Regions from separate parts of the Faecalibacterium sp. OF04-11AC genome, predicted to be linked through region 3. Evidence: riboswitches for the same ligand, from Rfam matches in the RefSeq annotation. Region 3 holds a riboswitch; each other region holds the start of a gene.

Region 1 (3,263 bases), on a different contig from region 3:
TCTTCTGCAAGCCGCTCCACGAACGCGCGGTCAAGAGAAATGTCAAACAGGGCGGTCAGAAGCACCTGCGAACCGGGGCGGGTGCAATAGACTGCCAAGCCAAAACTCTGATACCATCCAATCTCAGGACAGGTTTGCCGCTCCATCACGCAGCGGTAAACGAACACGGCAGATCACCAACTTTCTGAAAAATATTCGAATGGCCTAATGGCAGGAAAGATGCCTGCACCCCCAAAACGACGGGTCTATCATCCAAAAGAACCCAGGCTAAGAAATCTTTGCCAGAAAATGCGTCGAAAAACGCCATTAAATTGACAGAAAAAGGAAAATCGTGTATTCTTTCGATAGACAAGCATCTCATTGGAAATTTCCGAGGGTATTGTAGCACACGAAGAGGTGCAGAGTAAACAATCGGCGCGGAGAAATTTGGCGGTGCAGAATGTGCCGCCGTGCATTGCGGAAACAGCGAGCCACTCTGCGCGGCGATCGAGGAGGGGAGCAGCATGACAGGATATCGAGGACGAATTGCAAGATCGCTGGTAAGCGCCCGGGAGAGCGCGGATGTCTCGCAGCGGGAGCTGGCCGAGCGGCTTGGCCGCGACAAGCGGACCGTACAGAAATGGGAGAGTGGCGAGATGAAAATTTCGATGGAAGATTTTCTGGAAATTTTCGACGCCCTGCATGTGGCGGTGGAACCTTACTCCAAATGGATCCGCCACCCGGAGCTCTTCCCCAATGGGCTGGCCGATATCAACAAATTCAACCACGACAAGCGCCGGAGCGCCCTGGTGCACTACTATGGCCGGCAGGCATCACCCGTGGAGATCGAGCAGGAATACTACATCCTGTTTGCGGACCACGGCAGCGATTATTACGGGATGCGCCAGCAGCGGATCGCCAACCTGCAGACCCCGCTGCGGGATCGTCGGCGCATCTGCGGCCAGATCATCGGGAACTACTACGAGGCCCGGGAGCTTGGCGCCCTGACCGACCCGAATGGGCCGCAGCCCAACATGGACATCCTGCTGGCCTGTTACCGCGCCAGTGCCGAAAGTGTCCGGAACGGCAGCAACCGCTATGCCATTGACCGGGCCATGCTGGGCCTGGACGACCAGCCATCGACCGACTTTACCGCAGACCTGGAGGAGCCCGTCTGGTAACAGCCGGGCCGCCCCGACTTGATTTTCCGCCCGCTTTGCGGTATTATAAAAGAGCTATGCATCTCCATACAGCGCATGGCTCTTCTTATTTTGTCTCTGTAGCTCAGCTGGATAGAGCGTTCGCCTCCTAAGCGAAAGGCCAGCGGTTCGAATCCGCTCAGGGACATCTCACAAAAAGCGCAAAGGTTGTTTTCCAAGCGGGAAACAAAGCCTTTGCGCTTTTTTGATCGGTGATTTTAAGATAAAATATTTGACATTTCTGTACGGCTGCGGTATGCTATGCGGTGGCAAATAAAAAGAGAATCATCAGAATGCTGGAGGGGCCTTGTGCTGAGAGGGTTCACACCCGACTCCCTGCACCTGATCCGGGTAATACCGGCGTAGGAAAAGCATTTCTGTCGCTTTTTACAACGGGCCGCCGCGCCTGCTGGCAAAAGGGATGCTTTTCCTGGACGAAAAGCATCCCTTTTATTTTGTACAAAAATGGAAAAGAAGGAACGACTATGGAAACCGAAAACTGCTGTACCGGCTGCAACCGCCCGGACCTGCCCTGGGCGGGCCGCGGCACGGAGCTGCCCATTGCGGGCTGCCGCTTTACCCTGTACCCCATGTCGGACAAGTACATCGAGATCATTCTGGGCTCGCTGGAAAAGACGAATACCTCTGCGGTGTGGAGTGAGACGGATGCCCTTTCGACCGTTTACCGCGGCAAGCTGCCCTATGTGGCGGACGCCGTGCAGGCACTGTTCCTGAACGCTTACCGCCCCGGCGTCCACATGGCGCTGGAGGGGCAGTTCTCCAAGGGCTGCCCGGGCGATGTGTCCGGCGACAGCGTGCTGAGCGTGAGGGCGAGGCCCCCAATGCGGCACTGGTGAAAGACATCCACTTCCCGGTCCACTGCAAGCTGGCCCTGTACCCGCTGGGGGATGCCCAGTACATCGACGAGATCGCCAAGGTGTGGTACATGGCGCAGGACGAGGGCCTGAACCCCAAGACCATCCACTATGCCACCCGCATCGACGGCGACGTGCAGGATGTGTTCACCTACCTGACCCATGTCTGTGAGCTGATGGAGAACGCCCCGGCGGTCCACCATTATGTCCTGCACTTTACCATGAACTGCAACAGCCCGACGGAGGAAAACTAAAATGAATACGAAAAACTGGAAACTGAAAGACGTTCTGCTCATTGCCATCAGCGCTGTGCTGTTCGGTGTGGTCTATCTGGGCTGCACTTACATTGGCGGCGTTCTGTACGGGATGCTGACCCCGTTCGGCATGGCCTCTCTGGGCTATGAGCCGTTCTACGGCATCTACTTCATGGCCGGTGCGTTCGGCATCTATGTCATGCGCAAGCCCGGCACCGGCCTCATCGCCGAGCTGCTGGCCGCTGTGCTGGAGTGCCTGTACGGCAACTATTTTGGACCCATCATCATCCTGTCCGGCCTGGTGCAGGGCCTTGGCTTTGAGCTCATCATTGCCCTGAAACGCTACAAGAAGTTTGACCGGATGACCATGATCGAGGGCGCTGTCATCTGCTCGGTCCTGACCCTGATCTACAACCTGTTCATCAGCGGCTACAACAAAATTGCCATCCCCGTGCTGGCCATCATGCTGGTGGTGCGCATCATCAGCGCCATCGTCTTTGACGGTTTCATCACCCCGATGCTGGCCGACGGCCTCGTCAAGGCAGGTGTCCTGAAAGGCTATGCCGTGGCACAGGCACAGGACGCTGACCTGGAGGATTAAGAAATGTCGGCCAACACCGCGTTGGAGCTGGAAGATATCGTGTTCCGCTATCAGGAAAAAGGCAAACGCAACATTCTGGACCATACCAGCCTGAGCATCCCGGCCGGGACGCTCACGGTCCTGATGGGCGGCAGCGGCTGCGGCAAAAGCACGCTGGCCGCGGTAGCCGCGGGGCTGTACCCGGAAAACGGTGGTTTTCTGGAGGGCGGAACCATCCGGCTGTACGGGCAGGACCTGAAAACGCTGGACCCGCAGAAACGGGCCGCTTACCTGACGGTGCTGTTCCAGAACCCGGACCTGCAGTTCTGCATGAACACCCTGCGGGAGGAGATGCGCTTCTGTCTGGAAAACATCC
Region 2 (3,263 bases), on a different contig from region 3:
TCCAGCTTGAATGGGATGATGTACTCCGGCTTCAGCTTGCCGGAGAGCTGCCCGCCCAGCACCGTGGGGTTGCCGCAGTAAGGGCAGGTGGTGGCAGCGGTGGTACCGTCGCAGACCAGCTCGGCCCCGCAGGAAGAGCAGGTGCGGCTGGTGAGGCCGGCGGCTTCCTCCTCGCCCCAGACGGGGCCCTGGGGCCGCTGCCGGGCGGCGGTGTCAGAGGCTTTCTGCTTGTCTGCATAAAGGGCCTCCACCTCCTTGACCTCATAGGTGGAGCCGCAGTAATCACAGACCAGTTTGCCCGTGGCGCTGTCGAACCGCAGCGGGCCGGTACAGGCCGGGCACTGGTAATTGGTGGTTTCATTCGGCATGGTTCATGCCCCCTTACGCCCCAAAGGGCTTGCCGCATTCCGGGCAGAACTTGGGCAGCCGGGTGGGGTCGGCAGGCTTCCAGCCGCAGTTGGCGCACTGGGCCGCCGGGCGGGGTTTGCCGCACTCGGAGCAGAACTTGCCGCTGTTCTTGGTGCCGCAGCTGCACACCCAGACCGTGGGTGCCTCCGGCTTGGGAGCACCACAGGCCGTGCAGAATTTGCCCGTGTTGCCGCTCTGGCCGCAGGCACACTTCCAGCCCGCGGCGGGAGCCGGAGCGGGCTGTGCCGCCGCCTGCCGGGCCCCCATCTGGTAGAGCGTCTGAGCGTCAGCTCCGCCCGCAGCGGCAGCCGCGTTCACGCCCATAAAGGCCATGGCCGGGCCCGCGCTGGTATTGGCGGCAGCGGCCCGCATGGCGTCGCCCTGGGCACCCACAAGATGGGCAGCGCCCCGGGTGGGGTCCATGTAGGCGGCATCCCGCTGCATGGCCTTGAGCATGGCCTCGTCTTCCTCGCTGGCCTTGACGCCGGACACGCCGAGGGAGACGATCTCAATGCCGCGGAGGTTCTTCCACTTGGCGGAGAGCACCTCGTTGAGGGCGTCAGCCATTTCCATGGTATGGCCGGGCAGAGCCGAGTAGCGGATGCCCTGCTCGCTGATCTTGGCAAAAGCCGGCTGCAGGGCCGTCAGCAGCTCGGTCTTGAGCTGGCTGTCCAGCGTCTCACGGAGATAGGCGTTTTCCACATTGCCGCAGACATTGGTGTAAAACAGGATGGGGTTGGTGATGCGGTAGCTGTACTCGCCAAAGCACCGGATGCTGATGTCCATGTCGATGCCGGCCCGCTGGTCCACCACCCGGAACGGCACCGGGCTGGGGGTGCCGTATTTGTTGCCGGGCAGCTCCTTGGTGTTGATGTAGTAGATCCGCTGGTCGGTGGCTTCCTGGCCGCCAAAGGCAAAGCGCTTGCCCATCTCGGCAAAGATGTCATCAATATTCTTGGCCAGCCCGCCGCTGAGCAGGGAGGGCTGGGTACCGGTATTGTAGGTGTACTCACCGGGCTCGGCGCAGAGATCCACCACCTTGCCCTGCTCCACGATGAGGGCGCACTGGCCCTCAGCCACGGCCACGATGGAGCCATCGGTGATGATGTTCTCACTGCCATGGCGGTTGGCAGAGCGGCCGCTCTGCTTTTTCTCGCCTTTGACGGCCAGAACATCCGCCGGGAGAGCACTGCAGGTAAAGTATTCTTTCCACTGGTCGCCCATCACGCTGGAAGCGGCGCCCAATGCTGCTTTGACAAGACCCATAAGTCAAATCTCCTTTTTGCGCCTGCTTCTGATTTTTGCAGGCGTTTTTTTCAGTATAGCATACCGGACGGAAATTGTATAGCAAATCGACTCTTGCAATTTGGAGCCGACGGGTGTAGAATATGGGCGTCAACACAAATACAGGGGAGCTTGTAAAGCAGGCTGAGAGGAAGTACCTGAACTTCGACCCTTTAACCTGATGCGGATAATGCCGCCGTAGGAAGTCATAACGTCGAAGTGCATACTTTGAAGATATGGATTTTTACAGGAGACACCGTAACAGGCGTCTCCTGTTTTTGTTTTGCCGTATTTTGCAAAGGAGGCATCTTCATGAAAAATCTCTCAGTGAAAAAACTCGCTCTGGCGGGAATGTTCTGCGCGCTTGCCGTGGTGGGCAGCGTGTTCAGCTTTCCCATCTTTGGCAGCAAGTGCGCCCCGGTACAGCACATGGTCAACATCCTGTGCGCCGTGCTGCTGGGCCCTTACTACGGGGTGGGCGTGGCCTTTGTGGCCTCGCTGCTGCGCAATCTGCTGGGGCTGGGCAGCCTGATGGCATTCCCCGGCAGCATGTTTGGGGCTTTGCTCTGCGGGCTGACCTACCATAAGGCAAAACAGCTGCTCCCCACGCTGGTGGCGGAGGTGTTTGGCACCTCCATCCTGGGCGGGCTGTGCGCCTACCCGGTGGCCATCCTGCTCATGGGCAAGAGCGCCGGTGACATCGCGTTCTACGCCTACATCATCCCGTTCCTGGTCTCCACGGCCGGCGGTGCCGTCATTGCGGGCGTGCTGCTGTTCAGCCTGCAGCGTTCGGGCGCGCTGCGCTCCATGCAGGCCAGCCTGACCTGAATTTTGCCAAAGGAGCTGTGTTATGAACTGTACCGCTGAGATGCTGCGGCTTTATGCCGTGACAGACCGCGCCTGGGTCGGCAGACAGACCCTGCCCCAGCAGGTGGAAGCTGCCCTGAAAGGCGGAGCCACCTGCGTTCAGCTGCGGGAAAAGCACCTGGACGACGCCGATATGCTGGCCGAGGCAAAAACAATTTCCGCCCTCTGCAGAGCGTACCATGTCCCGTTCATCCTCAATGACAATGTCCCGCTGGCAAAGCTGTGCGGTGCGGACGGCGTGCATGTGGGGCAGGACGACCTGAGCGCCGCCGAGGCCCGCCGCCTGCTGGGCCCGGACAAGATCATCGGCGTGTCGGCCCACAATGTGGCGGAGGCCAAAAAGGCTTTTGCGGACGGGGCCGACTATCTGGCTGCGGGGCCATGTTTACCACCCACACCAAGACGGACACCAACGTGATCTCCCGTCAGGTGCTGGCGGATGTGTGCGCCAGTGTTCCCATCCCGGTGGTGGCCATCGGCGGCATCCACAGGGAGAACCTGCTCCAGCTTGCCGGCTGCGGAGAGGCCGGCATCGCCGTCATCAGTGCCATCTTTGCACAGCCGGATATCGAAGCCGCGTGCAGAGAGCTGCGCGAGATGGTCCGGAAACTGTAACTCCTTTCGTCATCGCCCGCGCGATGACACCTCCCTCAGGGAGGGAGGCAGAAAGGCCCCCTCTATGAGGGGGCTGCCGCCAAAGGCGG
Region 3 (3,263 bases):
CGCAGTACCTTGTGCCGCAGGAGTGCGGCGCAAAGACCGCTGTGCGCTGGGCAAAGGTAGTGGACCGCAAGGGTCGCGGGCTGCTGTTTACCGCAGATGCCGCAAAGCCCATGTTCTTCTCTGCGCTGCCCTACACTCCCCATGAAATGGAGAGTGCCAAGCACCCCTACGAGCTGCCCCCGGTCCATTACACGGTGATTCGTGCCATCGGCGAGCAGATGGGCGTTGGCGGTGATGACAGCTGGGGTGCCAATGTCCACCCGGAGTATATTCCTGATGTGACCAAGCCTGTGGAGTTCACCTTTACGTTCCGTGGCATCTGACCCTCGTTATTAAGACACCTTCGCGTTGAGATAAGGACATCCCTGCATGAGATTCCTATCAAAAGCGAGGGTGTCTTTTTTGGTATCAAAAAATCAACGGCTGCAGCGGCATCAGCTTATCCGCAGGGTAGATGTTTATCGTGGGTATCAGCTCAACATTACTTTCAATTTCGACCTTACGCCGTACATTGAAAGGGATGATGCGGCAGCCTGCTGAAAAGCCGGGCGGCAACCATTCCTTTTTGAAAATGGTGTAAAGTCAAAAGTTGGGGGTTGTATCGAAACCGCCTGCAAAAGCCTGAAAACGGTGCAGGCGAAGCAATGCAGTCCCCCCAAAAAAATCGGCTTCAGCAAAAAGAAAAGCACCATACTTCCTACGAAGTACAGTGCTTTTTATATGGAGATTACCGGGATCGAACCGGTGACCTCTTGCATGCCATGCAAGCGCTCTCCCAGCTGAGCTAAACCCCCAGATGTTTGTTGTCGTCCGTGACGACGCTAGTAATTATAGCAGGCAAAGTCAGACTTGTCAACGGTTTTTACAAACTTTCTGTACAAAAAATCTCCGCCAGGGCACATCTACAGCTCCGGCGGAGATTTTTATGGTTCATTCCGTTTTCTATGCCATCAGGCCTTGGCGTACTGGCGGTCAAAGATCTGCGGTGCAACACGGATCAGCAGCACAGCGCCTACCACGGTGATGAGCGTTTCGGGCAGCATGTAGCTGGCGTTATACACCAGGCTGTATGTCCAGGCGCTCAGGCCGTCGCTCAGGTTGCCCCAGACAAGGACACCGGACAGGAAGCTGCACATAAACCGCAGGAAGCCTGCCACAGCGGTACCCACGGCCACGCCGACCATCCGGTTCTTGAACGGACGGGCAAACAGCTCTGCCATGCCCAGTGCCATAAAGGCCACCAGATAGTCCAGCAGCACTTCGCCCAGGAAATAGATGAACGTCGGGGTCGGAGGTGCCCAGAAGCCCAGCAGCATCTGCAGGCAGCCATTGACCAGACCCGTGAACAGGCCCCACTTGACGCCGTGACGGAACGACACCAGCACGAACGGCAGCATACTCAGCAGGGTAACAGAGCCGCCGTTGGGCATGGTGAAGATCTTGATGTTGGACAGCACCGTGCCAATGGCGATCATCAGAGCGCACTCCACCAGGATACGGGTCTTGGAGTAGGTTTTCGACATAGAGATTCCTCTTCTCTTATAAGTAGTACACAAAAACAAAAACGCGCCCGCATTCCGCAGGCGCATGGGCTGTTTGTGAAAAATCCGGACTTTCCGCAAACTACCTACGCCGGCATTACCCGGATCAGGTTCGAGGGTACTCTGCCACGTGCAGATCTCAGCCTTTCGGCGCCCCTGTTTTTATGTCCAGTTCCAGTATATCCGCTGCAGGGCAAATGTCAAGCCCCGGCAGACATATTGCCGCCCCGGGCCGCATATTTTCTAGTAAGCAATTCAGGGCAGGAGGCGTTGGCCATGAAAGGAGATCCGGAACAGCGGGCAGTCCAGCTGGGCGAATACATCGTCGCGCACCATGCCACGGTGCGGGGCGCCGCGCAGGCCTTTGGGTGCAGCAAATCCACCGTCCACAAAGACGTCTCCACCCGCCTGCGGGCGGTCAGTCCAGAGTTGTTCGCTCAGGTGCAGGCTGTGCTGGCCCGCAACAAAGCAGAACGCCATCTGCGGGGCGGAGCGGCTACCCGCCGTAAATATCAACACTCTCCCTGAAAATATCACAGTAAACCGGCGCGCGGTCCGCCCTTTCCGGGCTCTGCACGCCGGTTTTGTTATTTTTCCCCGGTTCGGAACTGCCCCAGCGCGGCCTTTTCCAGCCGGCTGACCTGTGCCTGACTGATGCCGATTTCCTTTGCCACCTCCATCTGGGTCTTGCCCTTGAGGTAGCGCAGCTCCATGATCTTCTTCTCCCGCGGGGTCAGTCCGGCCACGGTCTGCCGGAACTGCAGCCCGCTGATCCAGCTGTCCTCACCGTCCGGGTCCCGCACCTGGTCAATAACATACATGGCATCCCCGCCATCGGTATAGACCGGCTCCTCGAGGCTGATGGGCTCCACCACCGATTCCAGCGCCGCCGCCACTTCCCGGCGGGACATCCCGGCCTGCCGGGCGATCTCCTCCACGGTCGGCTCCCGGCCCAGTTTCTTTTCCAGCTGCTCCCGGCTCTGCATGGCCCGGTAGGCCGTATCCCGCAGGCTGCGGCTCACCCGCAGGGCGTTGTTGTCCCGCAGAAAGCGCCGGATCTCCCCGATGATCATGGGCACCCCGTAGGTGGAGAACCGCACCTCCTGGGCCGGGTCAAAGTTGTCGATGGCCTTGATGAGCCCGATGCAGCCCACTTGAAACAGGTCATCCAGGTTCTCGCCCCGCTGGGCAAACCGCTGCACCACACTGAGCACCAGCCGCAGGTTGCCCTCGATCATGCTCTGGCGGGCGCTCTGGTCCCCTGCCCGCGCCCGGGTCAGCAGCTGGCGCTTTTCCTGCTCGGATAAGATTGGCAGCTCGGCGGTGTTCACGCCGCACAGTTCCACTTTGTTGTACATCCCCCGCCCCTCCGGTTTCGTTTGGACTTCACCGGAAGTATGGGCGGGGAGGGTGTATCCCATTCATGGGAAATTAAACCTCTCAGTCTCGCTTCGCTCGCCAGCCACTCCCCTTTCGGCACTTTCGTGCCACCCTCCCCGGCGGGAGTCTTTCCTAATAGGGGAGCCCTTGGCAGGCGGGCAAGTTTACGCCAAACGAGTAGGTTTCCATTTTCGGCGGATGCCGGGCCCTGCGGACTCGGTTAGGTTTCTTCTAACTGTTTGCGCAGGTCCCGGATGATCCGCTTTTCCAGCCGGGAAATGTAACTCTGGCTGATGCCGATGGCGTCGGCGGCCTCTTTCTGGGTGCGCTCCACGCCGTCCA

What was found. A riboswitch is a leader RNA that binds a small molecule or an ion and turns the genes downstream of it on or off. The one in region 3 is predicted to bind thiamine pyrophosphate.
Region 1: another riboswitch for thiamine pyrophosphate. It lies ahead of DXA70_RS14305 (Ykof family thiamine-binding protein); the one in region 3 lies ahead of thiT (energy-coupled thiamine transporter ThiT).
Region 2: another riboswitch for thiamine pyrophosphate. It lies ahead of thiW (energy coupling factor transporter S component ThiW); the one in region 3 lies ahead of thiT (energy-coupled thiamine transporter ThiT).

What each region holds. Positions count from the first base shown of each region.
Region 1 covers NZ_QTVP01000010.1:12,640-15,902, reverse strand. The annotation lists gene DXA70_RS13625 (hypothetical protein) at 1-149, opposite strand, end outside; gene DXA70_RS06840 (helix-turn-helix transcriptional regulator) at 504-1,160, shown strand; tRNA gene DXA70_RS06835 (tRNA-Arg) at 1,253-1,326, shown strand; TPP riboswitch at 1,467-1,565, shown strand; gene DXA70_RS14305 (Ykof family thiamine-binding protein) at 1,664-2,035, shown strand; gene DXA70_RS14300 (Ykof family thiamine-binding protein) at 2,032-2,307, shown strand; gene DXA70_RS06825 (ECF transporter S component) at 2,309-2,908, shown strand; gene DXA70_RS06820 (ABC transporter ATP-binding protein) at 2,912-3,263, shown strand, end outside.
Region 2 covers NZ_QTVP01000026.1:6,001-9,263, reverse strand. The annotation lists gene DXA70_RS10890 (Trm112 family protein) at 1-368, opposite strand, end outside; gene DXA70_RS10885 (SPFH domain-containing protein) at 382-1,674, opposite strand; TPP riboswitch at 1,807-1,914, shown strand; gene thiW (energy coupling factor transporter S component ThiW) at 2,005-2,520, shown strand; gene thiE (thiamine phosphate synthase) at 2,543-2,977, shown strand; gene DXA70_RS15530 (thiamine phosphate synthase) at 2,941-3,174, shown strand.
Region 3 covers NZ_QTVP01000001.1:1,313-4,575, reverse strand. The annotation lists gene DXA70_RS00035 (glycoside hydrolase family 2 TIM barrel-domain containing protein) at 1-323, shown strand, start outside; tRNA gene DXA70_RS00030 (tRNA-Ala) at 722-794, opposite strand; gene thiT (energy-coupled thiamine transporter ThiT) at 951-1,523, opposite strand; TPP riboswitch at 1,608-1,709, opposite strand; gene DXA70_RS00020 (sporulation transcriptional regulator SpoIIID) at 1,818-2,069, shown strand; gene sigG (RNA polymerase sporulation sigma factor SigG) at 2,129-2,899, opposite strand; gene DXA70_RS00010 (sigma-70 family RNA polymerase sigma factor) at 3,142-3,263, opposite strand, start outside.